4 regions of the Paenibacillus sp. FSL H8-0282 genome follow, and region 1 is predicted to be linked to each of the others. Evidence: riboswitches for the same ligand, from Rfam matches in the RefSeq annotation. Region 1 holds a riboswitch; each other region holds the start of a gene.
The links. A riboswitch is a leader RNA that binds a small molecule or an ion and turns the genes downstream of it on or off. The one in region 1 is predicted to bind thiamine pyrophosphate.

Region 1 (8,123 bases):
TCCCGTAGAATGAGCCGAGTCCGGCCCGAAGCAGCAAATCAACGGTATAAATCCCGTAGAATGAGCCAAATTCGGTCCAACGAAACAAATCAACGGTATAAATCCCGTAAATGTCCCCAACCCGCCCGGTTACTATCCATTACCAACAGGGAGTCGGTTTTCGCCGCACATTTAATGTGATCCCTACTATGATGAGTGAAATTTGTTTAATTGAGCAGATACATCCGCGTCAATTATAAATAGGGCAGGAGTTTATCGCTGCAAATAAAAAACTGACACCGCTATACCAGCGATATCAGTTTACAGAGCTTAGCGATTAAGCTAGCGGCTGCCTATTTTTAGCTTGTTCCTCTCGCATCCACTGTGACAACTGGCGTTTGAGCTTAAGGAACTCGGGAGAGTCCGTAATCTCATCACGGCGTGGCCGCGGAAACGGCACATCGACTGTATGCAGAATGGAGCCGGGGCGGCCGGAAAATACATAGATACGATTAGAGAGCAGCAACGCTTCTTCGATGTTGTGAGTAATGAACAGCACAGAGCGGCGATTCTCTTCCCACAGCTCAAGCAGCCAGCGCTGCATTTCACTGCGAGTTAGTGCATCGAGTGCGCTGAAAGGTTCATCCAGCAACATTAGCTCCTGGGGAGCGAGCAATGCTCTGAGAAAAGCTGCACGCTGCTGCATCCCGCCAGACAACATATGCGGATAAGCATGTTCGAACCCGCTTAACCCAACCTTGGCAAGCCACTGGCGCGCTTCCTCGCGGGCTCCATCCCGCAGTGCACCCTTGATCTCCCCAGCAAGCAGCACATTATCCTCAATTGTACGCCAAGGAAAAAGCGCAGGCTGCTGCGGCATATAACTAATTTCACCGCGTTGACCTGTAACGACCTTGCCGTTCATGCGGATCGTGCCTGCATCGGGTTTCACAAGGCCGCCAATCATATGGAATAAGGTGCTTTTTCCGCAGCCGGAAGGACCAACGATCGAAACGAATTCTTGTTGCTCTACCTTGAGAGAGACATTATTCAGAACGTTCATCTCACGGCGACGATGGGAAAAAGATTTGGAGATGCCGCTCACTTCAAGGGCGGGTGCCACGGTATGAGCTTCAGGAGAGCTTATGACTTCTGTTGTTCTGTGTTGCATTTGCGTCGCTTGAGACATACAGGCATCTTCCTTTCTATGAGTTACGGCGCGGCTTCCAGCGAACCAGCCATTTTTCCAGCAATGCAATAATAGCAAAGAGTACAAGACTTAAAAGCACAATAATAACAATAGCGACAAACATCCGATCCGTACGATATGCGGATTTCTGCAGGAGCATATAATAGCCAATACCTTTATCCGCACCAATCCATTCAGCGACCACGGCGCCCATAACCGCATAAGTAGCAGATATTTTTACGCCGGAAAATAGTGCCGGGATAGAAGAGGGCAGCTCCAGCTTGGTGAAGATTTGCCACTTGCTTGCGCCAGCCATTTTCATATAATTCATCATGACCTGATCACTTTGGGCCAGACCGCCCATCGCAGCGACAGCTACCGGGAAGAAACATACTAGTGTAATCAGCACGATTTTGGGCAAAAGACCAAAGCCGAACCAGATAATGAGCAGGGGTCCGAGCGCGATGGAGGGAACATTTTGACTCAGAATAATAAGTGGATAAAAAGCCCGTCTAGCCCAAGGCAAAAGATGCAAAAGCAAAGCAACGATCAGGCCTACCCCCGTACCAATGGGAAAACCAATTAAAGTGAGCCGCAGCGTAGCCATCGTATGAGCCCAAAGACCAGAAGCGTTACTGGTGGATTCACGGGCAATATCAGCAGGACTCGGCAGAATCCAGGATTCGATATGAAATACAGATACAGATAGCTGCCATACGGTTAAAAAGAAGACGACCGCCACAAGGGGCGGCCATATTAGCTTCCAGGTCGATCTCACGGCCGATATTTCTCCGTCAATTTATCCATGCTGATTCCGTTAGGATTATGAGCGATTTTGATCTGCGAAATTACGCTTGGACTGCCTGCTTCGATCAACGCCTCCTGCATCTGACGCACAACCTCCAGCAGCTCGCTAAGCTCACCTTCCATTGTGGTTTCCAGCGGATTCACCTGATGTTTAACACCGGATTTCTGAATGACCTCAATCGCTTTATCTACGTATGGGATGGAATCCTCATTGTTCGGAGTTTTTGGAATTACTTGAATGCTTAGTAGGGTGTTAGCCACAATAATCAATCCTTTCATTTTATAAGGTAAGTTCAATAAGCCAACTTTGATAACGAAGTAACTCAGGAAGCAAACTCGACATCGAATCTTGAACGAATTTGGGAAGTCCGGTACTCACGTAGCACATCACTACGCTCCGTTCCTCCTTCCTCAAGTAACGTCCAACCTTCTTGGTTCTGAAAGCCGACTTTTTGAACTCTTAAATTATAAGGTAAGTTCAAAAAGCCAACTTTGATAACGAAGTAATTCAGGAAGCAAACTCGACATCGAATCTTGAACGAACTTGGGAAGTCCGGTACTCACGTAGCACATCACTACGCTCCGTTCCTCCTTCCTCAAGTAACGTCCAACCTTCTTGGTTCTGAAAGCCGACTTTTTGAACTCTTAAATTATAAGGTAAGTTCAAAAAGCCAACTTTGATAACGAAGTAATTCAGGAAGCAAACTCGACATCGAATCTTGAACGAACTTGGGAAGTCCGGTACTCACGTAGCACATCACTACGCTCCGTTCCTCCTTCCTTAAGTAACGTCCAACCTTCTTGGTTCTGAAGTCCGCTCTCTACTCCGCCGGTAAAAAATCATTACTGAATGCACTAGCAGCATCCAGCGGTTTATCCAGCAACTTCAGATCGTACATCCAGTCGCCATAATTCTGCCAGACCTCGGTTTTTTGCTCGCCCCAGCGGGCAGCATCGTCCTTGTATTTTGGGCTAAGCCATTTTTGGCTAGCTAGGACAAGGTCGGCGTCCAGGTCAGGAACGGCCTTCGATAACATACCGGCAGCCTCTTCCGGATGATCTATGGCATATTGATAACCTTTTGATGTGGCTTTCATGAAGGCCTTCACCAGATCAGGATGATCTGCAATTTGCTTCTCACTCGTCGTCAGCACAGGCGTGTAATAATCGAGCTGCGGCGCATAATCCTTTAAGTACAGCATATCCAATGGCTCGCCACGCAACTCAGCCTCAACACCAGTCCAAGCGTAGAAAATCCAGGCGAAATCAATGTCACGTTTGACGGCGGTAAAATAATCAGCTTCACCGATACTGATCAGCTTCACCTTTTTCACATCGCCACCTTCAGGATCCATGATAGCTTTCATGGCTGCTTCTTCGGCCGGTGAGCCCCAGCCTCCGTAGGTTTTACCTTCGAAATCCTTTGGTGATTTAATATTGCGATCTACTGGAGCAGCGAATCCCGACGTATTATGCTGAATAATAGCTGCTATCGAGACAAGGGGCACGCCTTGTAGACGGGCTAGTGTTAATCCTTCTTGGGCGCTGATGCCAAATGCGGCTTCGCCAGAAGTAACCATAGTATCAGAACCCGCTGCGCCTGGCTGAACGATCTCGACGTCCAGACCTTCTTCAGCGTAGTAACCAAGATCCTTAGCTACGTATAGACCGGTATGATTCGTGTTCGGTGTCCAGTCGAGTGCGACTTTAACTTTGGTGAGCTCTTTTGGAGCATCCGTCCCAGCCGCAGCAGTTGGATCAGTAGCATTTGCTTTGTTTCCGGCTGTATTCCCATTGTTGCTGCCGCATCCGGCAATGGCAAGAATGAGTACACAGGTGAGGCACAACGTAAGTGCTTTTTTAAGGTGCATGTCTTCTTCTCTCCTTTAAGGTTACAAGAATCCCGTCTTCACAACATGAACCGTAAAGTGTAGTATGTACGTTTTTCTACATCTTTTAGTGATCTTACAAAAAAAGCGCCCCGAGTGATCGGGACGCTGGCTTGGCGCAAGGTTAGTTAAGGTCACAGGGACCAGAACCAATTGGCGATTCCTACGCTGGCATTATCCAGATCAGGTATAAGGGTCAGTATCTTGTGGGATACAATCTCAGCCGGCCAATTCCAGCACCCCTGGTTCTATGAAGTTAACGGGTATTTCTATGTGCAATATAAGTAAGCATAAGTTTTGTACCCATACTTTATATCTTATATTTCTCGCATACGGTGTATTATAGACGGCTGTACTCGGAATGTCTAGTAGTGCACTCCTGAATTTTTCCAATCAAGTAGTTTCTTTTTTGCTAGTCTAGATCTTTATATTTCTTGCGGTGACGCCGTTTAAGCTCACTAACCAGCGCCCCTAGCGTGAGGACAACGCTGATCAGAATCCCGCTCATGATCACGAAGAGGGCAAGAAATTCAAAGGGAGAATAACCAATCATTTTACTCCATTGAATCTTTCCATCCAGATCGTCAATGACCTGATTCATGCCGTAAATCCCGCTTACTACCGTAAATACAGTAAGAATCATCAGCAGATTATCCCGTCGCTTGGACTGAAACTTATCCTGATACTGAAACAGGTCATTTAAGGTTTCTTTCACTTCCTCGAACAAAGCGTCGTTTCCGTATACTTTACGCAGCTGAAGAAATATCTCCCGGCCCTGCGACTGGGAAATCAACTCCAAGAAGTAGAACTTTGCCGAGAACTTATTGATGGAGTAGATTAGATTGTCTATTTCCTCATAATCATGATTAATCCGAAGTCGGGAGTGCATATTGGCGAGCTTTAGCAGAACGATTTTGTGGAAAATATTGAGTAAAAATCCGTAATAATATTGCCCGTACATCTGGTTGGCTAGACTAACAGCAATCTCCTGTTCAGCGCGGGTCATGCAGCAAAAGGTTTGCTCATTCATCATATAATATGTGTCTGGACCCCAGCGATTATAGGAATGCTCATGACAATAGTTTGCAATATACGCTGGATCGCTGGCACTGGCATAGGGCTTTCCGTTCAGATTAATTCCATCAAGCTGTGAGGCGCGATAGCGTAGATTTACACTAATCTCATCAGAGCTTTCTTCATTCTGAAAGCCGTAAAAAGCTTGCACCTGCATTCTTTCATCTACGAAAAAAGGAAGGGTCTCGAAATAAGCCCCATTGATATCCGATTGATCCAGATATGGCTCCAGTCCATCCACCAAATTTCGGAAGACAAAATCCTCTACCATCTCATAGGTCTGTTCCCCGCAATGAATATAAGTGTAATCATCCTGTATGAAGGTATTCTCTAGCGCACGGAAACGATCCGCGAATTCTAGGGCAATACTAAAGGGAATTGAATCCCCCTCCAGCTGGACACGTATCGTCACGAATCCAAGCTGAAAAGGACATATGAATATATCCGTCGAGAGAATTTTGAAAAATATAGATTGCTGCGGAATCTCCAGAATGCAGTCGAGATTATTTACTCTGGAAAAACGGCGAAACGAGTCGGCATCCTTCCTGCGTGGAAAAAGGACATGTGCAGCAAACGGTAAATAGGTGCGCTCCATTCGTTCATGGGAAACACAGTAGCCATCTCCGTAATAGGCAGCTTCAAGCTCTTTATTATCCAGAAAAAAACGTGTGAAGCCGTCGTTCTGTAATTGCTGGATAAGCTGCTTAGAATCGCCCTTTTTTATAGAAAAGGGAAATATAAACTGCATGAGCGCAGTATGTAACAAAGGCTCAGTTGAAGACTCATTCATTCATCGTCCATCCTTGTGCTCAGAATATGCTTATAGATCACATTACCCTAAAAGGATAACGTTGATACTGTTCTAAATACGGGAACTCTTTCCTTTCACCGCTTGCATGGACTGGAACCTCCATGCGGCAATGCTTAGCAGAAACAAGAAGGCGGCAAAAGCGGCGAGTAATCCGGCTGTTTGTGCCACTTCTAAATGGTCCATAGACCAGCCCATAAACAGAGGTAGCAAAGCACCGCCAACACCTCCGGAAGCAATCATAATGCTGGGTGTTGACTCTTCGGTGCCAGGCAGCATTTTGCTGGAGAAGACTAAAGCAATGGAGAAAATACCGGACATAAACAGCCCCAGCAGCAGAATTACAATGAAAGCAGCCATTCGATTGTCAGTGAACGGAAAGAGTGTCAGCAGTAACAAGGTTAGTAAACAGCTGCTGAGAATGTACACGCGGTAAGATATTTTTTCGGCAATTACACCCGCAAACAATCTTCCTGTAGACATCGCCAGCCAAAAGAAAGTGACTGTCAGTGCTGCGGCAGACTCCGTCATCCCTAGCTTGGCAATAAAGATAGCCGGCATAAAGTTGACTAAACTCATCTCTGTGCCTACATAAAGAAAAAAGAAAACGATGAAGATCCCTAACAGAATCCATTGCTTACCTTTATACGGAAATTTTTTGTTAGAACGTGAGCTTGAGGATTGCGAATTGTCTGCTCCTTGGACAGAGGCACGTTCATCCAGCATTCGTTGTAGATTACCGAAGTGCCCTCTTGTCCAGAGGATAAGAGAAATTAAGGAGAAGGCAGCGACGATTAGAAAGGCCAATCTCCACGCTCCGGCAGCAATGAGCGGACTGGCGATAAGCGGCATCACGAGTGCGCCTATCCCGAATAGCACTTCAAGCCGGCTCATTGCAATAGCAGTTCCTTCGGTTACAGCACCAATAATAATGGTGCCGATAACAGCTTCGATCATCCCGAAACCAAAACCTGCGGCAACAGCGATAACATACATCCAGCCCCAAGGCGGTAGAAAGGCGTAGGCAATTTCTGCAACTAGTAGAAGACTGGTGGCAATGAGGATGCCTCCACGTTTTCCGAAGCGGCGATTAAGCAGGGGAGAGACCAACACACCTGCTAAAAAACCAGCGAATTGACTAAAGATTAATTCACCGCCAGCACTATAATTTTGATCATAATGTTGCAGTAGAACGGGCAGAATAGATCCCAGCACAACATGTGCCAGACCGATAACGAAGTAGGAAAGACAGCCGATCCAAATCAGTTTTTTCACGAAGTAAGCTCCTTATCTTGAAGTAGTTTATGAGGTAAGGTCGGATTCAATGTGAACCTGAAGGGTACATTATAATAAGCACCATTGTTATGATAAATCCAAACGGTGAGCTTGGATATATAAACTTTTGTTTACATGCTTGAAGGGAGAGATTTACGTAATGGATAACAAACAACTGGAGCAACTCATTATTAAGGCATTGGATGACAACAAGTTCGGTTCCTTTGGTACGATCGAAGAAGGAAATAAGCCGAAAGTACGTTATATGGCCATTTTCCATGAGGGTTTGAGAATTTATTTGGCTACAAATCGCAAAACTCATAAAGTGGAGGAGTTATCCGATAATCCGAATGCTTTTGTACTGCTTGGCTATGAGGCAGGCGGAAGCAAAGATGTGCTGGAGATTGAAGCAACTGCTACCGTCTCTAAGGATGAAGGCTTGCGCTCCAAGGTATGGAATAAAGAGCTGGAGCCATGGTTTACAGGACCTGATGATCCTAATTATGTAATTTTGGAGCTTACTCCAACACGTATTGAGTATGTAGGCAGCAATAAAGAGCATGGAGTATGGCAGCCGTAAGCTATAGCTTTGAATTGATCAAACAGCCCTCCTATCCCATATGGGGTAGGAGGGCTGTTTGATGTGTTATAATGACTTCAACTTTTTAGGTATTCATATCGGGGAGGAGCTAAAGCTACATGAGCGTTACTCTGTTATATATTGAAGATGATCGTGAAATTGGCAGTGTAGTGTCTGCTGATTTAAGCGAAAGAGGATATAGTGTCCGCTGGTTACGGAGCGGCGAAGGAGCAATGGAAGAAGCCGGCGCCTGCCAACTGGCTATTCTCGATGTTATGCTACCAGGTCTGGACGGGTTTACGATCGGGCAACGTTTGAAACGTTCTTACCCTAAGCTGCCCATTTTGATGCTTTCCGCCCGGACCTCTATTGATGATAAGCTGCAAGGTTTGGAGTTCGCAGATGATTATTTGACCAAGCCTTTTCATCCGGATGAATTGGCCGCTCGAATTGAGGTGCTGCTCCGAAGGAATGGGGCATCTGTTCAGGATTCGCTCACACTTAAACATCTAGTCGTATATG
Region 2 (8,123 bases), 2.4 Mb from region 1:
GCATACTAGAAATACAGAAATAAGTCCTCGTTGTGGGGATTTTAAATGATTCATTGGTTAGATCCTCTTTTCTTTAAAAATAATTGTTCGAGTAAAGCTATCGCCAGAAAAAGCACAACACCAAGCGCGGACAGCAGAAATACAGCCGCGAACATTTCATCGCTCTGCATATTTCCGGCCATTCTGCGGCTGAAGTAACCGAGTCCTTTACTGCCGCCGAGCCATTCCCCGATAGTAGCTCCGATGACGCAGTATACAATGGACAGCTTTAAGCCAGAGAAAAAAGCAGGCAACGCCAGTGGAATTTGGGTTTTGACAAGCAGCTGCCAGCGGTTTGCACCAAATGTTAATAATAAGTCCTTGTAAGTCTGGCCACTTGTACGAAGTCCATCATATGTACTCACTACAACTGGAAAAAAAGCCGTCAAAAACACCACAGCCACTTTGCTCCACAGCGAATATCCGAACCACATAATAAAAATGGGCGATAGCGCAATTAATGGGACCGTCTGGCTAATGATAAGGAAGGGATAGATGGCCTTTTCTACGGGGCGAAACAGGAACATTCCAATACCCAGCAATACACCAAAAATCACAGAAAGGACAAAACCTACCAGTATCTCCTGCAACGTCGCTAATAAATGCTGTCCAAATAATAATTGCCTGTGCTCGATCAATGCGATGCCAATAGATGAAGGTGCAGGGAGAATAAAGGCTGGAATCAAGTGAAGGCGAACAGCTGACTCCCAGATTACAAGAATGAGCAGTACCAGAAGAAGGAAGGGACCATAGTTGTCTAGATGTTTTTTAAAAGGTATAGGTTGCATGCAATCTTCGCTCCAACTCTGCCCGTAGTGCTATAAACCGGGGTTCATAGTTCATCTTATAATGTCTTGGTTTTGGTAGATCGACAATGATCTCCTGTAATTCGCTGTGCGCACCGCCAGATAATAAATAAATCCGGTCACTGAGCAATAGTGCTTCTTCCAGATCATGAGTGATGAGCATAATCGTCTGATTCAGTTCACCCCATAACTCCAACAGCCAACGGTGTATCTCACGTTTGGTCATGGCATCGAGAGCGCCAAAGGGCTCATCCAGCAGCATAAGGCCACTTCCGCCTCCAGCCACTAAGGTGCGCAGAAATGCGACTCGCTGTTTCATTCCTCCCGAAAGTTCATGGGGATAAGCCTTCTCTACATCTGTTAAGCCGAAGCGGGCCAACATTTCCCGAATCTGAATGATTGTTTCCTGTTTACTAAATCTGGGCATGATCTCCCAGGGCAAAAGGCAGTTGTCGAGCACTGTTCTCCAAGGCAGCAATAAATCCTGCTGAGGCATATAAGCGATCTGACCTAAACGACTAGCGGTTGAGGGGAGCGTAGGGAGTTTTATTTTTCCATGAGTAGGTTCGAGTAAACCGGCAACCGTTTTGAAAAATGTGCTTTTCCCGCATCCGCTAGCACCTACTACGGAGACGAATTCCCCTTGCCTGATATCCATGGATAGTTTTGCGAATACAGGGGGTTGTTCAGTTTCCGGAAAAGAGTAGGTTAGGCCTTGAATAGATAAAATGGTCGTGATGATCTAACCTCCTAATATTTTTGTGGAGCGCCTAAACAAATAAAGACCCATCCATTTCCAGAGGAAATGAATGGGTCAAAAAGTTCATTCTGCATAATAACACTTAACATGCTTGATGAAAATTCTGCTCCACTTCCCTCCGCTGGTATGATCCAGATCAGGTTCCAAGGGTCCGGAGCTTGAAGCTCCGTCTCAGTCGGCCGACTCCCCTAGTGAAATAACAGGTCCATATTAATTTGTTTATAAATATACCATATCTTTCTGAGAAGTAAAGAGAGAAAGAAGTGAAGGATTAATCCAAGATTGGGTAAGATATAAGTAGAAATCTAGTTAATATTACAATTCCGATGTACATAATCGGAAAAAAGTATTGACGATCATGTGATGGCAGTGTACTATTCAATTTACCGGAAAAAAACCGGATAGAGAGAGGGGATTTAATAATGAAAAAATGGAGTTTAACTATTATATTGGCGTTAACCGTGGTCCTTGTAGCGGCTTGCGGCAATAATTCGAATACCAATACGGCTGCTGAACCAACAGCTGGAACGAATGGTGGAGCAGCATCTTCAGCGCAAAACAGTTTGGAGGCTGTGAAGGCCAGCGGCAAATTGCGGATAGGTACAGAAGGGACTTATGCACCTTTTACTTATCATGACACTGCGGGGAAATTGACGGGTTTTGACGTGGAAATTGCCGAAGAAGTAGCCAAACGTTTAGGTGTTGAAGCTGAATTTTTTGAAACTCAGTGGGATGGTATTTTTGCTGGGATGGATGCGAAACGGTTTGATGTCATTTTTAATGAAGTTTCCATTAACGAAGATCGCAAAGTGAAATATGATTTCTCTGAACCCTATATTGTATCCAAGGCAGTATTGATCGTGAGCGAAAACAATGAGGATATTAAGACCTTTGCTGATCTAAAGGGTAAAAAAGCCGGACAATCCCTGACCAGTAACTTATCCGACATCGCTCGTGAGAACGGTGCTGAAATCGTAGCTACGGACGGTTTCAATCAAGCGATGGACCTGCTGACTTCGGGACGTATTGATGCAACTGTGAATGATGGCTTGTCTTATCTGGATCTGAAAAAACAAAAACCAGATGCAAAAATTAAAGTGGTTGATGAGATTCCTGAAGGCTCACAAAGTGCCGCGGTATTCCTGAAAGGCAATGATGAGCTGGTGAATGCGGTCAGTGATGCGATTAAAGAGATGAAAAGTGATGGAACGTACTTGAAAATTTCCGAGAAATACTTTGGAGCTGACGTTTCAAAATAATACAAGGCTAGCAAGGCTAATTAAGCCTAGAAGCTAAAAAGGATGTCTGAATAATGGATGACCGCAAAATACAAATTTTCTTAGATACACTGCTACCCCTGCTTAAAGCCGGGGTGGCTTTTACCATTCCGTTGGCGCTACTTTCCTTTGTGCTTGGATTGATTTTGGCGATCCTAACCGCGTTGGCACGTCTTTCACCGTGGGTAATTCCGAAGCTAATCGCCCGTTTTTATGTATGGGTCATTCGGGGAACCCCGTTGTTAGTGCAGCTATTTATTATATTTTATGGTTTGCCGGCTGTTGGTATTGTACTCGACCCTTTCATTGCCGCCACCATTGGATTTACCCTTAGCGTAGGGGCTTACTCATCGGAAATCGTACGCGCTGCTATCCTGTCGATACATAAAGGCCAGTGGGAAGCTGCGTTCTCAGTCGGGATGACTCGTGGGCAGGCTCTGCGCCGCGTAATTCTGCCACAAGCTGCACGCGTTTCTGTACCGCCGTTATCCAATTCTTTTATTAGCTTGGTCAAAGATACATCGCTTGCAGCGATCATCACCTATACGGAGATGTTTAGAACTGCTCAGCAGGTAGCCTCTACCACTTATGAGCCTCTGCTGGTATACTCCGAAGCAGGATTGTTTTATTTAGTGTTCTGTTCTGTGCTGTCGGCGCTGCAAAATTACTTGGAGAAACGACTCGATCGTTACTCTGCGACCTAAAGGAGAGATACTTGTGATTGAAATCATTAATTTGCATAAATCCTTCGGCGCACTCCAAGTGTTAAAGGGTATTGATCTGAAAATGGAGCATGGAAAGGTACTTGTCATTATTGGGCCATCCGGCTCCGGAAAAACTACACTGCTGCGCTGTTTTAATCTGTTGGAAATCCCGGATCAAGGCAGCCTGTCACTCGGGGATATCACCATCAATTTTACAGATCATAAGAAAATTCCTCAGAATTCCGTATTAGCTCTTCGGCAGAAAACAGGGATGGTCTTTCAATCGTATAATTTATTTCCGCATATGACTGCGCTAGGCAATGTGATGGAGGGACAGGTAACTGTCTTGAAACGAACCAAGGAAGAAGCGCGTAAGCGGGGCCTTCAACTGCTGGCTAAGGTGGGTTTGGCTGATAAAGCTGATAACTATCCACATCAGCTGTCAGGAGGACAGCAGCAGAGAGTGGCCATCGCCCGGGCTATGGCAGTAGATCCAGAAGTGCTGTTGTTTGATGAGCCCACTTCGGCGCTCGACCCCGAGCTGGTAGGGGAAGTGCTTAAGGTCATCAAACAATTAGCAGCAGAAGGTATGACTATGGTGATTGTGACCCACGAGATGAAATTTGCCGCCGATGTAGCGGACCGGATCATTTTGATGGATGGCGGTCATATCTTAGAGCAAGGAACGCCGCAAGAAGTGCTGGAGCATCCGAAGAATCCCCGGGCTCTGCAATTTCTGAATAGACTGAATGGTGAAGAAGAGTAGAAAGACAATATATATGAAAAAGCAGCTCGGGAATCATCCGGAGCTGCTTTTTCGTGTGTAGATTATTCAAATGAGAAGAGTAACTGAAATTTGGCTTATCCTCCAGTTTTCAGGAACTCCAAAGCGTTGTAAAGCATAATCGCTGCTTCGGCACGGGTGAGTTCGCTTTTTGGATTAAACTTTCCGTTAGCGTCTAGAGTATTGATCTTGTATTTCAGGGAGCGCTGAATACTGCCTTGATACGCAGGGGTCAATGACGCTTCATCGGCGATATCTACTGGAACGATATTGATCATCGGCAGATTACCAACGCCTTCGATCGCTTGCACTAGATAGTTAGTGAATTGCTCTTTGGTCATAATTAGGCTAGGATCAATGTCTTTTGGAAGCTTAACTTGATTGTAATAAGCATTGATGAAGGCTTCAGCGTACCAGGCTTTGTCTTTTACTTTTGTGAACAAGCCGCTGGCAACAGGAGCTTTGTTAAAGTCAATGGCTGCGAGGCTGAGCTGAAGACCGCCGGAGATAAACTGAATCCCTTGGGCTGTAGTTACCTTAGAGCCAGGGAGAAATTGAGATTCGCTGACACCTTTAATTAACCCTTGATTTTTTAAAGAAATGATTTTTTCTTTGCCGTTTATGTTATCAATATCCTTAAAGGTGTTCCCAGCTGCAAACATCTGACCACCCAAAGAAAAGGAGAAAATGGCTACGGTTGTGATCGCTGCTAGTGTGCTTTTTTTCATGTTCATGTCTTTTCACCTCGTTGTATGGATAGGCTCCTTAGCCTTTGTCACTCCTTTAACGTTGTAAATTATGGAAAGGTTGCGGTCTAATCTGTATTATTTCACGAAAAAGTAGATTTTAATAGAAATATAGGCCAGATTGGGGTGTAGTACTTTGGATAAGTGGCATGAAATGATATAATGATGTCAGGCTCTTTTCATTCGTGGTTAATTTTGTTATGATTATATCGTAACGATTACTATTTATGGTTTGTCTTAACTGCATAAATAGGAGCGTCTCAGAGGGTACGGATGTTAAATCGTTCCGGGAAGGTAGGAGACCAAATGGATCAAATATCAAATATCAGTCAATTGTTTGCGGCGCAAAAATATAAATTAACGCCTCAGCGTGAAGCTATAGTGAACGTTCTGCTCGACAATGAGAAGGATCATTTAAGCGTAGAAGAAGTATATATGCTTGTTAAGAACAGCTATCCACATCTGGGCCTGGCAACGGTATACCGTACACTTGAGCTTTTATGTGAGCTACACATTGTAGAGAAGATGAACTTCGGAGACGGAGTTGCCCGTTACGATTTGCGCGGGAACGATCATTCGCATATGCATCATCATTTGATATGCAGCGTATGCGGTCGGTTGGAGGAAATTAAGGACGACTGGCTTGTGGAGCTGGAGAGAAGAGTGGAACGTGAATATGGCTTTAACGTCACGGATCACCGCCTTGATTTCAAGGGTACTTATGGAACATGTAAACGTACTGGCTGCAAAAAAGCAAAAGCAGAAGCAGATAAAGCAGTCTCGTAAGATTGCTTTCTAACCTAAAGACACAGGCTTTCTCTAAGCCTGTGTCTTTTTTGATTACTGCGTTCTAGGAAGTCTAGCTTCGAGTAGGTACAAAGGATTTGATCCACGTTCCGAAACTGCCAGGGTTACGGCTCTGAACGAGAATTACACCTTCTCCACGGAAGCGGCAGACAAGTGCTTCACCACTAGTTATGCTGTTAAGCCAGCCAGAGGCTGCCTTTTCCACCTTGTAGTCCATATAGTCTGGCCATGCTACGAGGTGTCCGTTATCGATAATCATTTCTTCACCAGGTCCTAAATTTATTGCATGGATAGCACCGAAGGAAGACAGGAACACCGTTCCTCTGCCACTGATTTCTACAATGAAGAAGCCTTCACCGGAGAAGAGCCCTCTGGTTAAATTCTGCATTTTGGTATTTACTTGAATGCCTTCAGTTCCGGCGAGAAATCCGTCTTTTTGAACTAACAGTTTATACGATCCGTCTAATTCTATCGCCTGAATATCGCCGAGTGAGCCAGGCGACAGCAATACCTCACTTTGACCACGGGTCGCTCTAAGTTCTTGAAAGAAGAATTTCTCACCGCTCAGCATTCTCCCGAGACCGCGCATTAAACCACCATCCACGGTTCCTTTTAATTCTACGTTAGGTGACATCGCGACCATTGCGCCCATTTCAGCCTTTACGCTTTCACCGGGATTTAGTTGGACCTTTAACATAGCAAAAGCACCTTCATACAAAACCTGGTAATTCATCCTTTAAACCTCCGCATCTATTTAGATAAGATAGAATACTAGCTTTGCTCTAAGTGTAACGGAATTCTTGCTTCGCTCATAGTCTGGAATATGTTAAAATGAAGTTGTCTTATAGATGTAAGATCAATAATCATTCACCCATGAATAGGAGAGTGGTGTCACATGGCACGAACCAAGACACAAAAAGCCTTGCGTAAGGCAGAGCGCTCCGGAACCTGGTGCGCAGCACAGAGTCGTAGATTGAATAGTGATTATGGAGCCATTTCACAGCATGTACGATTAACACCAAGCAAGCAGGAACAATTGAATAAGAATAGATATAAGGGGCAGATCTTCCAAGATGATGCTCCTTTTTTATTGGCTATTTGATAAGAGAACATCGCTCAGCGTATAGTAATTGAAGAAATAATATATAGGAGATGTATCCCTGATGAAACAAAATAAATATGACGATTCGAATTTCTTCTCCGCCTACCAGCAAATGCCCCGTTCTATTGGAGGGCTTGCAGCAGCAGGAGAATGGCATGTATTAAAGGCGCTTCTTCCAGACTTACATAATAAAAGTGTGCTTGATCTGGGCTGCGGCTTTGGCTGGCATTGCCTATACGCCCGTGAGCAGCAGGCGAGTTCAGTTATAGGTGTGGATATCTCTGAAAAAATGCTGCAACAGGCGCGTGAAAAAACGAACGATCCTGCTATAACTTATATCCAGCTGCCGATTGAGGACATTGATTTTGCGAGCGAGCAATTTGATGTGGTTCTCAGTTCATTGGCTTTCCACTATATTGAATCTTTTGCAGCCATCTGCCGAAAGGTGCATTCGTTTCTTAAGCCTGGCGGGAGTTTTATTTTTTCAGTGGAGCATCCAATCTTTACTTCACGTGAAGAGCAAGACTGGTATGCCGATGAGCAAGGCAACCGCCTGCATTGGCCCGTAGATCATTATCAATCAGAAGGACTTCGTGAAACTAAATTCTTAACAGAAAATGTGATTAAATACCATCGCACGATTTCCACCTACTTTAATGACCTGATTGAAGCTGGCTTTACTATTAAAGCGGTTAAAGAACCAAAGCCTTCAGAAGAAATGAGTAATGATCCTTGGATGAAGGATGAGGAGCGTAGACCGATGTTCCTGATCATTTCGGCTGTAAAAGAATAATCTCATGCTCACGAGTTATATTCGAATATAGAAGCAGGGGTTGTCCTAAAAGTAGCTTTTTCTACTAAGGGACAACCCTTTTGCAATGAAACGGGTTTACTTCATTTACACCTGTTCTCTGCTGTGCACACGATATTCTCTTGGTGACATCCCGAAACGACTTCGGAAGACCCGGTGAAAATAGGTGTAGTTCGCAAAACCACAAGTTTCTGCTACTTGCTCCAGCGGCATGGGACTGAAGGTTATCCGTTCTCTGGCCATTTCCAGTCGGACATCGTTTACATATTTAATAATACTGGTCCCAA
Region 3 (8,123 bases), 1.7 Mb from region 1:
CCTCGGCATGCCTAATCCTTCCCTCATCATTTCGCAGCATATCAATAATTTTGGCATCAAAGCAGTGCACAACAAAATCTATCAATTGGTCTGCATCTTCCGCAATAAAATACGGCGTAACGTTAAGAAACCCATTTCTAATATAATGTGGTGCCATTCATTGTCCTCCTTTAGACAGGTAAAAACGCCTTCGGCGTTCCTTAAGGATCATTTATAGTCTGGACATATAAATCCTTATAATTTGATTAAAACCCATGGAAAAGCCATTCAGAGAATCTGCCCTCCTCATGACTTATCCACCGGTTGTAACCCCATTTATTTAAACACTGGCTCCTTGAATTGAGTCAATTTAGCTGCAGAATCTTTTTCCACATCCGCATGCAGACTGTTGCCGTGAGCATCCATCGTCACAATCGCTGCAAAACCCTCCACATCGAGATGCCACATCGCCTCAGGAATACCAAATTCCATAAAATCAACAGCGTTGACCTTCTTAATGCACTCTGCATAATACTGGGCGGCTCCACCAATCGCATTGAGGTATACCCCGCCGTGCTCCTGTAACGCTTTTAACGTTTTTGGACCCATACCACCTTTTCCGATGACTGCACGGATTCCAAATTTTTTGATAATATCGCCTTGATAAGGCTCTTCACGAATGCTCGTAGTTGGGCCCGCAGCTTTTACATGCCAGCCTTCCTCATCTTTCATCATCACAGGACCACAATGATAAATCACAGCCCCTTCCAGATCTACCGGAGACTCATGATCCATTAAATATTTGTGCAAAGCATCACGGCCTGTATGCATTGCACCGGATAAAATAACCACGTCTCCAACACGCAGACTACGGATATCCTCTTCACTTACCGGCGTTGTAAGACGTACTTCCCGCGATTCAGAGGCTGGGCTGTTAGCTCCCTCAGCAATTACTGCTTCAGATTCATGTGCCCCTTCATCATCTACAGATATCCCTGTACCACTCTCATACAACCAATCCTCTATATTGCCTGTGGATGGATCAACCAGCACCCCTTGGCGGCGGAAGGCCCAACAGTTATAAGCAACGGATACGAAAAAGCTAGCTGGCAGACGATTCATTACGCCAACCTTACAGCCCAGCAGCGATACTTCACCACCAAAGCCCATCGTGCCAATTCCAAGCTTGTTAGCATTCTCCATAATATAGTCTTCCAGCTTACTAAGGTCTTCTATTGGATTAACATCCTCCACTTTGCGGAACAGCTGCTTCTTAGCCAGCTCGTAGCCAGTCGTACGGTCACCGCCGATACCCACGCCAATAAAACCGGCACTACAGCCCTGTCCCTGCGCCTGATATACCGCGTGTAAAATACATTTACGGATTCCGTCCAGATCCCGACCCGCTTTGCCGAGTCCTTCTAATTCTGCCGGGAGACTGTATTGAATATTTTTATTCTCGCAGCCTCCACCCTTCAGAATAAGTCTAACGTCTATTTTATCCTCTTCCCATTGTTCGAAATGAATGACTGGTGTGCCTGCACCCAAGTTATCTCCGCTATTCTCACCTGTTAATGAATCTACAGAATTGGGACGAAGTTTACCATTCTTGGTCGCTCGTACAATGGCATTATGAATATCTTTTTTCATCTCAATCTGATTGATTCCCACAGGGGTGTGAATGATAAATGTAGGCATTCCCGTATCCTGACAGATCGGAGACACTTGCTGCTCAGCCATTCCGATATTTTGCGCAATCGTGGTTAAAGCAAGACCGGACCGGGTAGCCCTGTCTTCCAGCGCGCGACCTTTTGCAACTGCCCGGCGTACATCTCCCGGCAAATTCGTGGAAGTTTCTACGATAAGGTTATAAATACTGTCTTCAAAATGCTGCATCTTCATTCAAGCTCCTCTCGGCAGTTCCAGGTTATCTAAAGTTTGATACAATTAGTATAATAATATCATACCTAGCACCGCATGAAAGGGGTTACTTTAAAATTGAGCTACCATTTTTCTGCCTATCTATATCGTCTTCAGTATATTCAGCGCTGGAGCTTGATGCGCAGCACCGCACCGGAGAACGTCGCTGAGCATTCTTTTCATGTTGCATTGCTCACACATATGCTCTGTTCCATCGGTAATGTTCATTTTGGACGTTCACTAAACGCGGAACGAGCAGCAACCCTAGCTCTGTTCCATGATGCCAGCGAAGTGTTCACAGGTGACATCGCCACGCCGGTAAAATACAACAATCCTCGCTTGCTCACCAGCTTCCGCGAAATGGAGAAAGTTGCGGCTGATCGCTTAACTGGAATGATTCCATCAGAGCTGAAAAGCATCTACACTCAGCTTATACGACCGGAAGACAGCCCTCCCGATTCGGAGGACATTCTGCTGCACAGCTATGTGAAAGCCGCTGATCGGCTGGATGCTTATTTGAAATGCGTATGGGAAGTTGCTGCAGGAAACCGAGAATTCGCCGCCGCGAAGGAGCAGACAGCAGCAAAACTTCGTGGGTTTGGCCTGCAGGAAGTGGATTATTTTCTGACTCATATGGCACCGAGTTTCGAAATGTCTCTCGATGAGCTCTCTGCCGGAAACTAAACACCCTCTATACAATAAAAAATGGACCTCCGCATAAATCTCGCAGGGGTCCATTTAGTAATTAATAATTGATAATACAAGCGTTCGTTGCTGATTCGGTCAGAATATCCCAGTCTTTAAAAATGGGCTGCAAACCCTTCGTATATAGCATTTCCGTAATCTCCTGCACACTACGGCCATCGGATATTTCGAATTGCGGAGTTCCCCCTGCATTAGTGTGACCGCCCACCTCAGTAGTGACCCCGGCTGACATCTTAGTTATTCCTAGATGAATTAAATGATCGCGTAGAGAGGCAGGCTCTCTTGTAGATAAAGTAATGCCCGAACGGGGTAAAAATAACCGGTATGCCAAAATAATCTGCACTAGCGATCGGTCGGTAACATCACACTCCGGGTTAAATTCCCCTAAATAAGGCCGAAACCGTGGAGGTGACAGACTGATCTCGCAATCTGGATACCGATCCTGCAAATAGCGGGCATGCATGGCACTTTGGAATGCCTCTTGCCGCCAATCATACATCCCGAGCAACGTACCAATATTCACAGAACGAAAACCTGCCTGACAGCCGCGTTCAGGTGCATCCAGGCGATTCCGGTAGTTTCTTTTAGGCCCTTTAACATGCAGCTTTCTGTAAGTCTCCTGGTGGTACACCTCTTGGTATAGTGTTAATCCATCCACCCCTGCTTGAAGAAGCTCTTTATATTCTGCAGTTAATAGAGGATTTATCTCAATACTGACGGAGGAAAAAAATTCTCTAAGTACAACTACACAATCCTTAATATATGAGACAGGATTCTCCCGGCGCGATTCACCAGTCAAAATGAGGATATGCCGCAGACCTGTAGCTGCAATCTTCTCAGCCTCCCTGCGGACCTCCTCCAAGGACAGCTTTTTGCGCGGAAAATCATAAATGGAGCTGAAGCTGCAGTAGGTACAATGATTCACACAAAAATCCGCAAGATACATCGGTGTGAACAGCTGCATCGAATAACCAAAATGTGCACGGGTCAGTCGCTGTGCAGCCAACGCCATCTCCTCTAGCAGCGGCGTTGCTGCCGGAGAAAGCAATGCCAGCAAATCATTTTCGTTCAGCTTGTCTTTTCCAAGCGCCCGCTTAACGTCATCCTCCCGGAACTCCTTCCACAGCTGCTCATAAGGATACTGCTCCAAGCGGGCCAGTGTGTCAAAAAAGCTCATGCTAATCTTCCCTCCTTTCGTGACCTATCAAATTCAGTTCAAAAATCCAGTCAACGGTGACGAAGCAAAAGCAACTTCTTCTACAGGACCCAGTCCTGCCAAATAAGCTTTGCGGCCAGCGGATATCGCCTCGCGGAACGCTTCCGCCATGACGAGCGGATTACGTGCCGTTGCGATAGCCGTATTAAGCAGAACAGCAGCGGCCCCCATCTCCATTGCTTCCGCCGCTTCCGAGGGCTTGCCAATCCCGGCGTCTACAATAATCGGCAAATTCACTTCTTCAATAAGAATACGCACAAGCTCCTTGGTGCGCAGGCCGCGATTCGTCCCGATCGGCGCACCAAGCGGCATCACAGCAGCAGCACCGGCATCTCTCAGACGTAAAGCAGCCGAAAGGTCCGGACTCATATAAGGCAATACTACAAAACCCTCCGCTGCTAAAATCTCTGTAGCTCGTATGGTCTCCAGATTATCTGGAAGCAGGTATTTCTGATCATTGATCACTTCGATCTTGACCCAGTTCCCCAGTCCCGCAGCTCTTGCTAATCTTGCAATACGGACTGCCTCTTCCGCTGTACGCGCTCCTGAGGTATTAGGCAGAAGAGTCATGTGGCCGGGAATGTGGTTCATGATATTTTCTGCTCCACCTTGCGGGTCCACTCGGCGAAGCGCTACAGTAATCACCTGAGAACCAGAGCTTGCGATCACTTCGGGGATCAACGTATTCCGGCTATATTTTCCGGTTCCGATAAATAATCTACTGGTTAATTCGATGCCGCCAATATGTAACGGGTCATGCATGAAATTACCTCCCTTTGGTTCTTATAAATTTCTCAAAATTCTATACCGCTCCATCTCAACCCCCACCAACAAAGTGCACCAGTTCCAAACGATCATCCTCGCTCAGAGCAGTACTTTCATAATTCTCCTTACTGACAATTTCTCCATTCAGCTCAATGATCATCAAACGACCCGACCACTCAGGAAGACTGATCAAATCAGCTATAGTTTGAATACCACCAGAACACTCTGCGGATTTCCCGTTAATCAACAGCTTCATTCTGAATCACCCCCTTCGCCCGTGCTGTTACCTCCAGGCTATGAATGAACCGCCTTATGAATAGCTTTGGCGGCCTCATAAGGATCATCCGCTCCGCAAATACCGGACATCACAGCAACTCCTGCCGCACCTTTCCTGATGATCTGCGCCGCATTAGCGGGGCTAATTCCGCCAATCGCAATTACAGGAATAGAGCTGGTCTTCACCGTTTCTGCAAGCAGCTCTAACCCACGTGCGGGCAGCCCTAACTTGCTATCCGAGGGAAATACATGACCAAACAAGCAATAATCAGCTCCCTGCTCTGAGGCATTCGCCGCTTCTTCCGGAGAATGAACCGATCTCCCCAGCCAAAGCTGAGGTGCAATTCGCCGGGCTGTAACCGGACTCAGACTGTGCCAGGCCAACTGAACCCCCGCGGCACCAGCTGCCAAGGCTACATCGATCCGGTCGTTGATTATCAGTTTGGTAGCGGGCATACCGGCAGCCAACAGCTTCTGTGCCGCAGCGAGCAGTTCGCATGCAGGACATTGCTTATCTCTCAGGTGAATATAATCGACCCATGTCTGCACCGTGACAGCTAGTTCAACAAAATGTCTCAGCTGTAGCTTGCCGTCTGATATTAGATGGATCTCAGCTTGCAACATCACGATCTCCTCTCTCACTTCCCTGTAGGTCAGTAAAAAACAAAAAAACTGCCCCCCGTAAGGAAGGCAGTCAGAATCTGTATATAGACGGCACTACAAATAGCCCGACAACAGAAATTCGTTCTCCACTTCCCTACGCTGGTCTTAACCAGATCAGGTTCAAAGGGTCCGGAAATCCATTCCGTCTCAGCCAATCGGCACCCCTAGTGACATAAATATACAATTTTAAAATGCTAACGTGGTTTATAGTAACATATTTTTTTATTGAAATACACCCATTTATTCACATTAGCTGTACTGATCTAACCGTTTACTACCTCGCCACCATTTACATGAATAACCTGTCCAGTCACATAACTGGAATCGTCAGAGGCCAGATATACATAGGCTGGTGCCAGCTCTTCTGGTTGTCCAGGCCGTTTCATAGGCTGTGTACCTCCAAACTCGCTAACCTGTTTTGCATCAAAGGTAGAGGGAATCAGCGGTGTCCAGATTGGACCTGGTGCAACACCGTTTACCCGTATGCCCTTCTCTGCCAGATTCGTGGACAAGGATCGTGTGAAGCTAAGAATAGCTCCTTTAGTTGATGAATAGTCCAGCAGCTGCGGGCTTCCGCGATAAGCGGTAATTGAAGTTGTATTTATAATGGTAGATCCTGCTTTTAAATGAGGCATAGCTGCTTTTGTTAAATAGAACATCGCAAATATATTCGTACGGAAAGTACGCTCAAGCTGCTCGGAAGTAATATCCTCGATCTTAGCTTGCGGATGTTGCTCTGCCGCGTTATTGATGAGAATATCAAGCTTTCCTAAGCCCTCCACCGTCTGTTTAATAAGATCCTTACAGAATTTCTCGTCACCGATATCACCTGGAATTAGGATACATTTGCGGCCTTCCTGCTCGACCTGACGTTTAGTTTCCTCTGCATCTGAGTGTTCATTAAGATATGAAATGACCACATCAGCGCCTTCTTTAGCAAAAAGCACAGCAACTGCACGCCCAATTCCGCTGTCTCCACCGGTAATTAACGCCGCCTTGTCTTGCAGTTTACCTGCTGATTTATAATTTGCCGGCTCGTATTTGGGCAGCGGCGTCATTTCACTCTCAATCCCTGGCTGATGATGCTGCTCCTGTGGGGGTAAGGTTTTTGTAGCTTGTTTATTGTTGCCTGACATCTTCCCTATCTCCTCTCGTTAAGCAAATTGATAGTTAACTGATCGTCTTAGGATGGCACAACTATGCACGTTTATACGCTGGGTTTGTCATTTTCTTAAATCGCTTTACGAATCTTACTTACCACAATGAAAGTAGAAATAAACAACCGTGAGAGATACACTGCTGTAAGTGGAGAGGAATTCACTGCATACAAATAGACACAGCATCGCTGCTGTGCCTTGAATTGTTCACCCTGACTATTTTGAGAAGAAACATGATTTTCTGCATTCACTTCATGTTCCAGCACCCACATAAAGTACAGAGCTTTGGCCGCTTTCTCCCGGGTCACTATAGCTTTAGGTTCTAGTTCTGTCCCATTGACCATTTCGCCTCTGGCAATCCCCACTTCAGATCTAATGAGTCCTAATTCATATGCACTTTTCACTTTTGAAATTAAATAAGGAGAAATGTCCGCTGTATCAACAAGCTGCGTCCAGGATACAAGAGGATAGTACATCGCACCTCTAGCTCCTGGCTCCAGATTCGAATCATAGCCAGGATCTCCTGGCACTACTGCTGTGCCGTTATAATCAGTCATGTACTTAGGTTTATTAGCAAACTTTATTTGGTAAACGTCATAGAGAATAGCACCCATCGTTTCACGTGACAGCTTACCTTTCGGATAATAGGCAAGATCTGATCTTTCCACTTTCATTAACTTAGAAATACTGCGTGTGAATTCAGCAACTGTCATCTCCGTATCCGGATTAAAATTCCCTTGACGGTCTTTGCCCATTACTCCCAGCTGGATTAATTTTTCAATTTGATTACGGTAATAAGCAGCTTCCCCAGTCGTCGTATCATTCGTTATTTCCGGAAAAATCTTACCCCAGTTCCCTGTTAGTGCCGCATGCTTAACGTTCCCTTTAAGGTAAGGAGTAATGGAGGCAGCAGTAGAATCGCCAGTAGCACCTTTCTCTACAAGCTCCGTGACAATCATCCGTGAAAATTGTTTGGAGAGCGCTTCTTTAAAATGAGTCCCATCGACTTTCTTTGAAGGATGCCCGTTAGCGTAACTTCCGTCATTTGTTTTGCCTGGCGTTTCTCCGGCTTCAATTGACATGAAGAGGGATGTTATTGCTTCTACACCGATCTCGTTATAATATTTCAGACTTTCCGAGTTAAGGTCAATAAGTGTAACTCCAGATTCATCTGCGACCCGTTTAAGAATATCTACAAACTTTCTTGATTTAAAAGAATTCTCATAGATATATCCCGGACTTGCATTCCCTTTAATTCTGGACATTGGCGTTACCAGTACTGGTATCATGCCCCGGGCTTGAATCGCAGGGAGATAAACTTCTTTAAGATAATTTTCATACATTGCTTCTGTCGAACCTTTGCCGTAACGTCTGAACTCATCTGCGCTCTCATCATTGTGTCCGAATTGAATAAACACATAATCTCCAATGCTGCCATTCAG
Region 4 (8,123 bases), 1.2 Mb from region 1:
AATTTTCAGCACGAAATATTCAATATTTTGGAAGGTGGATGGAATGTTGGAAGCGAATTTATACACGTTAGTTCAACCTGTTATGCGGAGCAGGCAGACAATCCGAGGAGACTACGACCCGGTGCTGGAACGCCTTAAGCCACTAGTATTCCTGAACGCGGAAACGTTTAAGAGGTCAGGGTATTGCTGCGATTCTAGATGTCAGAAGAAATGTATTACGCATTTGCAACTGCAAGTGTCGTAAACGCAACCTCAATCATATAGCATAGACTCCATTGTTTTTCTATAATTAAGGCAAGATATAGCAAAGGAGAGCAAGCAAATGTCTTTCAGTGAAAAATTGTTGCAACTTAGAAAAGAAAAAGGTTATTCCCAGGAAATGCTGGCCGAAAAACTGTGCACAACCAGACAGGCAGTCAGCAAGTGGGAAAACGGACAGGGGTTCCCCGAAACCGAAAAATTGCTAATGATTGGAAACCTGTTCGAGGTGTCCATTGATTATTTGCTAAAGGAGGGAGAGGTAAAGGGCGGGGTTGAAGAGCGTGGGTATTATGTCAGCCAAGAGATGGCGGAAGGGTATTTGATTCATCAGCGAAAGTCATCCAATCGCATTGCGACAGGTGTGTGCCTTCTAATTATGTCTTTTTTGCCGTATTTGATGCTTCGGAAGGAACAAGTCATTTATTCTTTTCTTATTATCATTTTGTTGGCGGCAGCGGGTGTCGTTGTTCTTGTGTCCGCCATACTGAAAGACGAGGAAAGGTACCATGTGCTGGATAAAGAGGCTCTTATGCTGGATCAAGGTTATGTGAAGCAATTAACAGAACGTTTGAATAGATTGAAGAGTAGGTACGCAACTGTGATCATTGTGGGTGCTGGCATGTTGGCGGTAGGTGGAATGGGCTTTTTGCTAGAGAGAAAGGGGATCTCCAAAGGCGTGTTAATCCCTTATTATCCTATTTGCGTCATTTTGATTGCTATAGGCACATATGTAATTATTCGAACATCTACTTTGTTGTCCTCCTATAGTCTGCTGATCTACAATGAGAAGCATATTAATCGGAGGAATGACGGCTTTTGGAGAAAAATAAGAAAAAAGTTGGCGGAATAATAAGCTAGGCTCTTGAATCAATGTATAATATTTAGCAGATGTCTATTGTTAACAATATGTAACGAATCCTGATTAAGAAAGCAAATAAGTTAAGGAATATTATGTTAATGGGGAACTTTAGTTTAATGAAACAGCGACAGTCTAGGACTTTATTTTCTCGTCCATTGCTGTCGCTGTTTCAATTTCTAGGGTCAGTTTAAAACTTATTTTATGAAGTCAGAAGGTATAATAATTAGAAGAGCAGCGTGGAATGGAGAGCCTATAAGACGCTAAAGAGTTTGATGATACTAAATTCATACAATAAGATTAATCTATGAGACTATTAAGGAGGTAATAAACACTCCAAGGAGAGGAACCTATGAACAAATTAAGGGCAATCATAGTTCCGTTATTCTTAATCTTTTTATTGGGATGTAGTAAGGAGCAAATTAGCGATAATTCAAAAAAAGAATATAGCCAAGCTGAACAATTTATTACCGATATGGGCTATCTGATCATTAGTAATGAAGGAATTGTTTCTGAATATTTATTAGATAAAAAACTGCTGACGGAAATGCCATACATGCAATACTGGAGTGTTCAAAGTGTTGATCCAGTCGATTATATAGGCAAGGAAATAACTACAAGTAAGTTCATCGTTAAAAATCACCCCTTAGATAATAAGAAGGATAATACAAAAAAACAAACCCTGATTTTTCTGCTAGAAGCAGACGATGAAGTGATAGGAGGCTATAGTTTTCCTGATTTCGATGAATTACATATGGGCTGGGTTTACACCATTGATGGAAAAACACTCGAAGAATTGACCAGAGAAGCTTTCCCGAAATGGTCTAAGGAGTGGAATTTAAGATATAAATAATGGTTGGGGAGTATTTATAAAGGAGCAGATATGAAAAAACTAATCCTAGTGCTTGTAGCGGTGGTTATTATTTCGAATGCGATATGGAGTTATTTATATTTCAATAAAGAGGTCGAAACAAATTTAAACACTGGTGTTCAAGTATATACGCTTAAGGGTACAGGGGATACATGGGATGTTTTAGATTACAAAATAATAATTTCATCTAGCAAAATTTTACGGGGACATGGGAAGTTAGTGTTCAAGGGAGACCCAAGCGCTTTAGTGAATAGTAGCTATTATAAGTATGAAGTTAATGAAAAAAACACTAATAATAAGGATGAAACAGTTCTTGTAAATGAAGCTAGGTCAACGGATGGACCCATTTCAATATTAAGTAACACTGATATCGGGTCTATAACTGGTCCATATTTATATGACGAATTAAATAAAAATAGACAAAATTATGAAAACACCACTTTATCTATTACATGGAATGATAATGAAGGGGAGCTTCATTCCGAAACAATAAGTTTAGATATTGAGAGTGAAATTTCTCTTAAGGATGATCTTTAAGGGTGATAAATCCAAGAGACTAAGATTGAATCTCTACGGACTGAAGGAAGATCCTCTACGCCCCAAAAGCCTGCCGGTACTTCACAGGAGACATGCCTTCAAACCTTCTGAACACTTTAATGAAATAGCTGGACTGGGCAAAACCGGACTGAGTCGCAACCTGAGCAATGGAGAGTCCTGTGGAAACCAGTAAAAGCTTGGCTTTAGCCAGCCGACAATCGGTTAAATAACGGTTTGGAGTTTTACCCATAACCACCCGGAACAGCCTTAGAAAATGATAGCTGCTGTAACCGGTCAATCTTGCCATCGATTCAAGAGACCAAGGGCTGGCACATTCGACATGAATGATATCTGCAGCACTGCGGATGGACTGCCTAACCTCGTGCGGTACTGAGCCGTGAAGCGGCTCGGAGTTCTGCAGCAAGTTTACTAGAAGCTCATACAGCAGAGCAGATAGTCTTGGCTCGCTACGGGTCACGTAGGAAGCACTCAGTAGGTACATTTCCTCGAATAGCTCGTCCAGCTTAGCATCCAAATCAAAAGTGAACAGGTATGCACGAGACTGGTCCACTTCTTCTAATAAGGGAAGGACAATTTCAGTGTTAAAATGAACCCAGCGGACATCCCAAGGCTCGCCTGGGTCAGAGCCGTATTGCTGATAAGCCCCTTTGGGGTACAGAAAACCTCGTCCTCTACTCATCGGAATACGTTCGCCCTCATGGAATACATAACCCTCCCCACCAAAGATCAAATGCAGGTTATAACTCCCCAGAAACCCTTCGCTTCTTCTCTCTGTATGTTGTGGAAAGTGAGTGTAATGTCCCAAAAATTCAGGATAACAGACATATTTTGAAAAAGCCGGTGTCGGCAAATACCATTGTTTCTTCATGTTTGGCAGCACCCATTTCTGTAGCGCAACAGAGCGCAAGTTGGATTAAGGCAATGAACGCAAGATTGTTATATGATAGCAATATTTTGTTATATAAGACCTCTTAACATTGATACTACAATAGAATTATATAATATTGAAAGCATATTTTTAATACTTTGGAGGTAATGATGAAGAAACCTGTCGCAACTGAAAAATTCGAGCTTGGCGTCTGTTATTATCCGGAGCACTGGCCAGAAAACATGTGGGAGGACGATTATCGCCGGATGCGTGAACTCGGCTTTACGATCATTCGGATGGGGGAGTTTGCTTGGTCTATTTTTGAACCGGCAGAAGGGCAGTTTCAGTTCGGGCTCTTTGATCGGGCGATTGATCTAGCACATAAATATGGTCTTCAGGTTGTACTTGGTACTCCGACGGCCACGCCTCCAGCTTGGTTGACTGATAAGTATCCCGAAGTTTTAAATGTAACCTACGAAGGTGTTACACTTCAGCATGGCATGCGCCGTCATTATAATTACAGCAGTCCTAAATACCGGGAACTGTGTGCACGTATTGCAGAACAAATGGCTGAACATTACGGCAATCATCCGGGTGTAGTTGGCTGGCAAATTGATAATGAGCTCAACTGTGAGATCAGTGAATTTTATTCGGAGAGTGACCATAAGGCTTTCCGGGAATGGCTACAGCAGAAATATGTTACACTTGAGCATTTGAACGAGGCTTGGGGAGCTGTTTTTTGGAATCAAAGCTATAGTGACTGGTCTCAGGTCTATCTTCCACGTCCGACTCCAGTACCGAAGCAACCCAATCCTCATCAGGCATTGGATGAAAAACGGTTTATTTCGGACAATACAATTTCTTTTGCCAAAAACCAAGCGGATATCATCCGTAAACTTGCCCCTAAGCAGTGGGTAACCACGAACGGTCTGTTCGGGCATCTCGATAGCCATGAAATGACGGATGAACTGTTGGATTTCTTCAGCTATGATTCCTATCCTCAGTTCTCTACTATTTTTTATGACCCGAATGAGCGGAATCCGCTGAATGATAGAGGCTGGGGACTGTCGTTATCTGTTGTTCGTTCGATATCCCCGAATTTCTGCATTATGGAGCAGCAGTCGGGCCCGGGTGGCTGGGTGAACCGGATGGATATGCCTTCTCCAAAGCCCGGGCAGATGCGGTTATGGACTTATCAGTCGATCGCTCATGGAGCAGATATGGTGTTATATTTCCGCTGGCGGACAGCTACGATGGGCAATGAAATTTATTGGCATGGAATCAATGACTATCATAATCAGCCTAACCGGAGAGTGCGGGAAGCGGGGCAGATCGGTCAGGAGCTGGCAGCAGCAGGTCATGCGTTTGTCGGTACTCGTAATCAGGCTAACATTGCTATTGTTCGTGATTATGACAATGAGTGGGATGGAGAATACGATGTTTGGCATGGCCCGTTTATGTGGAAGAGCAATAAGGAGTGGTACAAGGCGCTTCAGCAGAAGCATATCCCGAATGACGTACTCTATTTACGCAAAAAAACAACGCTGGAGGAGCTTGCAAGGTACGACGTGCTTATCTATCCTCACCCAGCGATTATGACAGATGAGACAGCAGCACTGCTGGATGAATATGTTCAGCAAGGCGGCAAACTGATCTTCGGCTGTAGAACCGGCTATAAGGATGAGCGCGGTCAATGTAATATGCGTCCTTTCCCAGGTGCTGCTAAGGATCTATGCGGGATCACAGTTGAAGAATTCACAATGGTTAAGGGCAGTCGTCAGCCAACAACAATTAGCTGGTCAGGCGCGGCCGAAGTCGTTACGGGAGCAGATGACTTTAATGATATTCTCAAAATAGAGGAAGCTTCGGTTGAAGTGATGGCGGTTTACGCCTCTGATTATTATGCAGGAAAACCGGCGGTATCTAGAAATCGTCGCGGCAAGGGTGAGGTTTGGTATTACGGAGCCGTATTTAATGAACAGGCAGCGGCTGAGATCATAAATTTAATTGATCTACAATCGCCAGCAGATTGGCTGGAGCTCCCAGAAGAGGTAGAGCTGCAAGTCCGTACCGGAGCTTCTTCCAGTTATGCTTTTTTGCTTAATTATAGTGAGACTCCTGTCACGATCCATCTTCATGAGACCAAAACAGATTTACTGAGCGGCACAACATTGTCGGGCGAGGTTCTTCTGGAAGGATTTGGGGTATTGGTGTTGAACTAACGTATACATTGATCTCACATTTGAGTAGATTTGGATAATTCTCTCTTTTCGGTTATACTTTGAAGTAGCAATTATATAGTCACGGGAGCTTGGTGGAACCAGGCTGAGAGGATAGTTATAACTATCGACCGTCAAACCTGATCTGGATAATGCCAGCGGAGGAAATGGAGCTCTATTTCTATTTGTCTACTCTAAGGCCGCATCTTATACAGATGTGGCCTTTTCTATGTGTGGGAGTAGACCGTCTCCGCTTGATCAAATCACCTTATAGGAGGAATTGAGATGACAAGCGAATTGAACAACGATCCAATCAATCTATCAGCTTTTCCAGCAAGTCAAAAAGTGTATGTAAAGGGTTCACGGCCTGATATACAGGTGCCTATGCGGGAGATCTCACTTAGTCCAACTGCGGGCATAGACGGCGAAGAGGAGAATGCCCCAATTCATGTCTATGACACAAGCGGGGCTTACACGGATGCTAATATTCATACTGATATTCGTCAGGGGTTAGAGCCCAATCGTCTAAGCTGGATTGAGGAACGAGGGGATGCGGAAGCGTACGAAGGAAGAACCGTGAAGCCTGAAGATAACGGGAATGCAACAGGAAAAGCTGTGGCGGAAGTGTTTCCAGCGCTCCATAGAAAACCTTTGCGAGCGAAAAAGGGGCGTAATGTCTCTCAAATGCATTATGCACGCAAAGGGATTATTACTTCGGAAATGGAATACGTTGCGATTCGTGAGAATGTGGCACCGGAATTTGTAAGAGATGAAGTAGCCCGCGGCCGCGCCATCATCCCAGCGAATATCAATCATCCAGAGAGTGAACCAATGATTATTGGACGCAATTTTTTAGTGAAGATCAATGCCAATATAGGAAATTCCGCAGTATCCTCATCCATAGAGGAAGAGGTAGAGAAGATGAGATGGGCCACCCGCTGGGGTGCAGATAATATAATGGATCTCTCAACAGGTAAAAACATTCATACGACACGCGAGTGGATCATCCGTAATTCTCCTGTTCCTATTGGAACGGTGCCTATCTATCAAGCGTTGGAAAAAGTGAATGGGAAAGCGGAAGATTTAACGTGGGAAGTATACCGTGATACGCTCATAGAGCAAGCGGAGCAAGGGGTTGATTATTTTACCATTCATGCAGGGGTTCTGCTTCGTTATATCCCGTTGACTGCACAACGTATGACAGGCATTGTTTCAAGAGGTGGCTCCATCATGGCGGCATGGTGTCTTGCGCATCATCAAGAGAACTTTTTATATACACATTTTGAAGAGATATGTGAAATCATGAAGCTGTACGATGTTTCTTTTTCCCTAGGCGATGGATTACGTCCGGGTTCGATTGCTGATGCGAATGATGAAGCACAATTTGCCGAGTTAGAGACGTTAGGTGAATTAACAGCTATAGCTTGGAGTCATGATGTACAGGTAATGGTAGAGGGTCCAGGACATGTGCCGATGCACTTGATTAAAGAGAATATGGATAAGCAACTTGAAACTTGTAACGAAGCCCCTTTTTATACATTAGGTCCACTGACTACAGATATTGCGCCTGGTTATGATCATATTACCTCTGCTATAGGTGCAGCGATGATTGGTTGGTTCGGTACAGCTATGTTATGTTACGTAACTCCGAAGGAACATCTTGGCCTGCCTAATAAGGAAGATGTACGTATAGGGGTCATTACTTATAAAATAGCGGCTCATGCCGCAGATTTGGCGAAAGGGCATAAAGGAGCACAAGACCGGGATAATGCTCTTTCGAAAGCCCGTTTTGAATTTCGTTGGCGTGATCAATTTCATTTATCGTTAGATCCTGAGCGAGCGCTCGAATATCATGATGAGACATTGCCTGCGGAAGGCGCTAAAACAGCTCATTTCTGTTCCATGTGCGGGCCGAAATTTTGCAGTATGAAGATCTCTCATAATATCCGGAATACGACGAGAATTGAATCAGGAATGCAAGAGAAGGCGCAAGAGTTTCTCCAAGGCGGGAGCCTCATTTATAGATAACTTTTTCTGCTAAAAAGAAATATCTAAAAGAAGTCGTCATTGGCGGCTTCTTCTTTTATACTTTGAATAGATAGGAGTTGATGAATTGGAAGCGATTCGTTCAGAGGAAGCCATTTTAGAGGATTTAAGTAATAGTTTCTATCATTTTTTTGGATTGAAAGTCCTTCATGCTACCCCAATAAAACGTGGCTGGTTAAATCTTAAGTGGAAAATCACAACGGAATCAGGACCATTTCTACTTAAACAATACAACAAAAAAAGATATAAATTGTATAACCCAGAAGAACTGAGCTTCGCCTTTTCTCAACAGAAAAGATTGTATCTACAGGGACTCCCATGTCCCGAATTGTTGGCTTATAACCATAAAGTTTTACTGGAATCAGATATGGGAGAGACGTTTATGGTTATGGAATATTGTGAAGGGCGTGTCATAGAGCCGGGCAAAATTAACATCCTTCAAAT

Region 2: another riboswitch for thiamine pyrophosphate. It lies ahead of NST94_RS12300 (ABC transporter ATP-binding protein); the one in region 1 lies ahead of NST94_RS02110 (ABC transporter substrate-binding protein).
Region 3: another riboswitch for thiamine pyrophosphate. It lies ahead of NST94_RS09180 (thiamine phosphate synthase); the one in region 1 lies ahead of NST94_RS02110 (ABC transporter substrate-binding protein).
Region 4: another riboswitch for thiamine pyrophosphate. It lies ahead of thiC (phosphomethylpyrimidine synthase ThiC); the one in region 1 lies ahead of NST94_RS02110 (ABC transporter substrate-binding protein).

What each region holds. Positions count from the first base shown of each region.
Region 1 is NZ_CP150146.1:476,435-484,557, forward strand. Features, by position in the region: gene NST94_RS02090 (hypothetical protein) at 1-88, opposite strand, end outside; gene NST94_RS02095 (ABC transporter ATP-binding protein) at 317-1,150, opposite strand; gene NST94_RS02100 (ABC transporter permease) at 1,185-1,946, opposite strand; gene NST94_RS02105 (MTH1187 family thiamine-binding protein) at 1,943-2,236, opposite strand; gene NST94_RS02110 (ABC transporter substrate-binding protein) at 2,797-3,846, opposite strand; TPP riboswitch at 4,008-4,118, opposite strand; gene NST94_RS02115 (hypothetical protein) at 4,277-5,728, opposite strand; gene NST94_RS02120 (MFS transporter) at 5,801-7,021, opposite strand; gene NST94_RS02125 (pyridoxamine 5'-phosphate oxidase family protein) at 7,182-7,601, shown strand; gene NST94_RS02130 (response regulator transcription factor) at 7,721-8,123, shown strand, end outside.
Region 2 is NZ_CP150146.1:2,834,465-2,842,587, forward strand. Features, by position in the region: gene NST94_RS12290 (ABC transporter substrate-binding protein) at 1-54, opposite strand, end outside; gene NST94_RS12295 (ABC transporter permease) at 51-827, opposite strand; gene NST94_RS12300 (ABC transporter ATP-binding protein) at 808-1,503, opposite strand; TPP riboswitch at 1,702-1,805, opposite strand; gene NST94_RS12305 (amino acid ABC transporter substrate-binding protein) at 2,028-2,864, shown strand; gene NST94_RS12310 (amino acid ABC transporter permease) at 2,918-3,586, shown strand; gene NST94_RS12315 (amino acid ABC transporter ATP-binding protein) at 3,600-4,352, shown strand; gene NST94_RS12320 (S-layer homology domain-containing protein) at 4,448-5,104, opposite strand; gene NST94_RS12325 (transcriptional repressor) at 5,423-5,902, shown strand; gene NST94_RS12330 (TIGR00266 family protein) at 5,976-6,656, opposite strand; gene NST94_RS12335 (hypothetical protein) at 6,819-7,025, shown strand; gene NST94_RS12340 (class I SAM-dependent methyltransferase) at 7,087-7,818, shown strand; gene NST94_RS12345 (AraC family transcriptional regulator) at 7,924-8,123, opposite strand, start outside.
Region 3 is NZ_CP150146.1:2,143,539-2,151,661, reverse strand. Features, by position in the region: gene NST94_RS09210 (VOC family protein) at 1-157, opposite strand, end outside; gene NST94_RS09205 (fumarate hydratase) at 316-1,875, opposite strand; gene yfbR (5'-deoxynucleotidase) at 1,978-2,583, shown strand; gene thiH (2-iminoacetate synthase ThiH) at 2,645-3,781, opposite strand; gene NST94_RS09190 (thiazole synthase) at 3,815-4,582, opposite strand; gene thiS (sulfur carrier protein ThiS) at 4,638-4,841, opposite strand; gene NST94_RS09180 (thiamine phosphate synthase) at 4,880-5,485, opposite strand; TPP riboswitch at 5,599-5,700, opposite strand; gene NST94_RS09175 (SDR family oxidoreductase) at 5,788-6,660, opposite strand; gene NST94_RS09170 (GDSL-type esterase/lipase family protein) at 6,756-8,123, opposite strand, start outside.
Region 4 is NZ_CP150146.1:6,088,993-6,097,115, reverse strand. Features, by position in the region: gene NST94_RS26380 (helix-turn-helix transcriptional regulator) at 323-1,111, shown strand; gene NST94_RS26375 (hypothetical protein) at 1,470-1,970, shown strand; gene NST94_RS26370 (hypothetical protein) at 2,001-2,525, shown strand; gene NST94_RS26365 (AraC family transcriptional regulator) at 2,581-3,414, opposite strand; gene NST94_RS26360 (beta-galactosidase) at 3,585-5,636, shown strand; TPP riboswitch at 5,708-5,816, shown strand; gene thiC (phosphomethylpyrimidine synthase ThiC) at 5,919-7,661, shown strand; gene NST94_RS26350 (phosphotransferase) at 7,747-8,123, shown strand, end outside.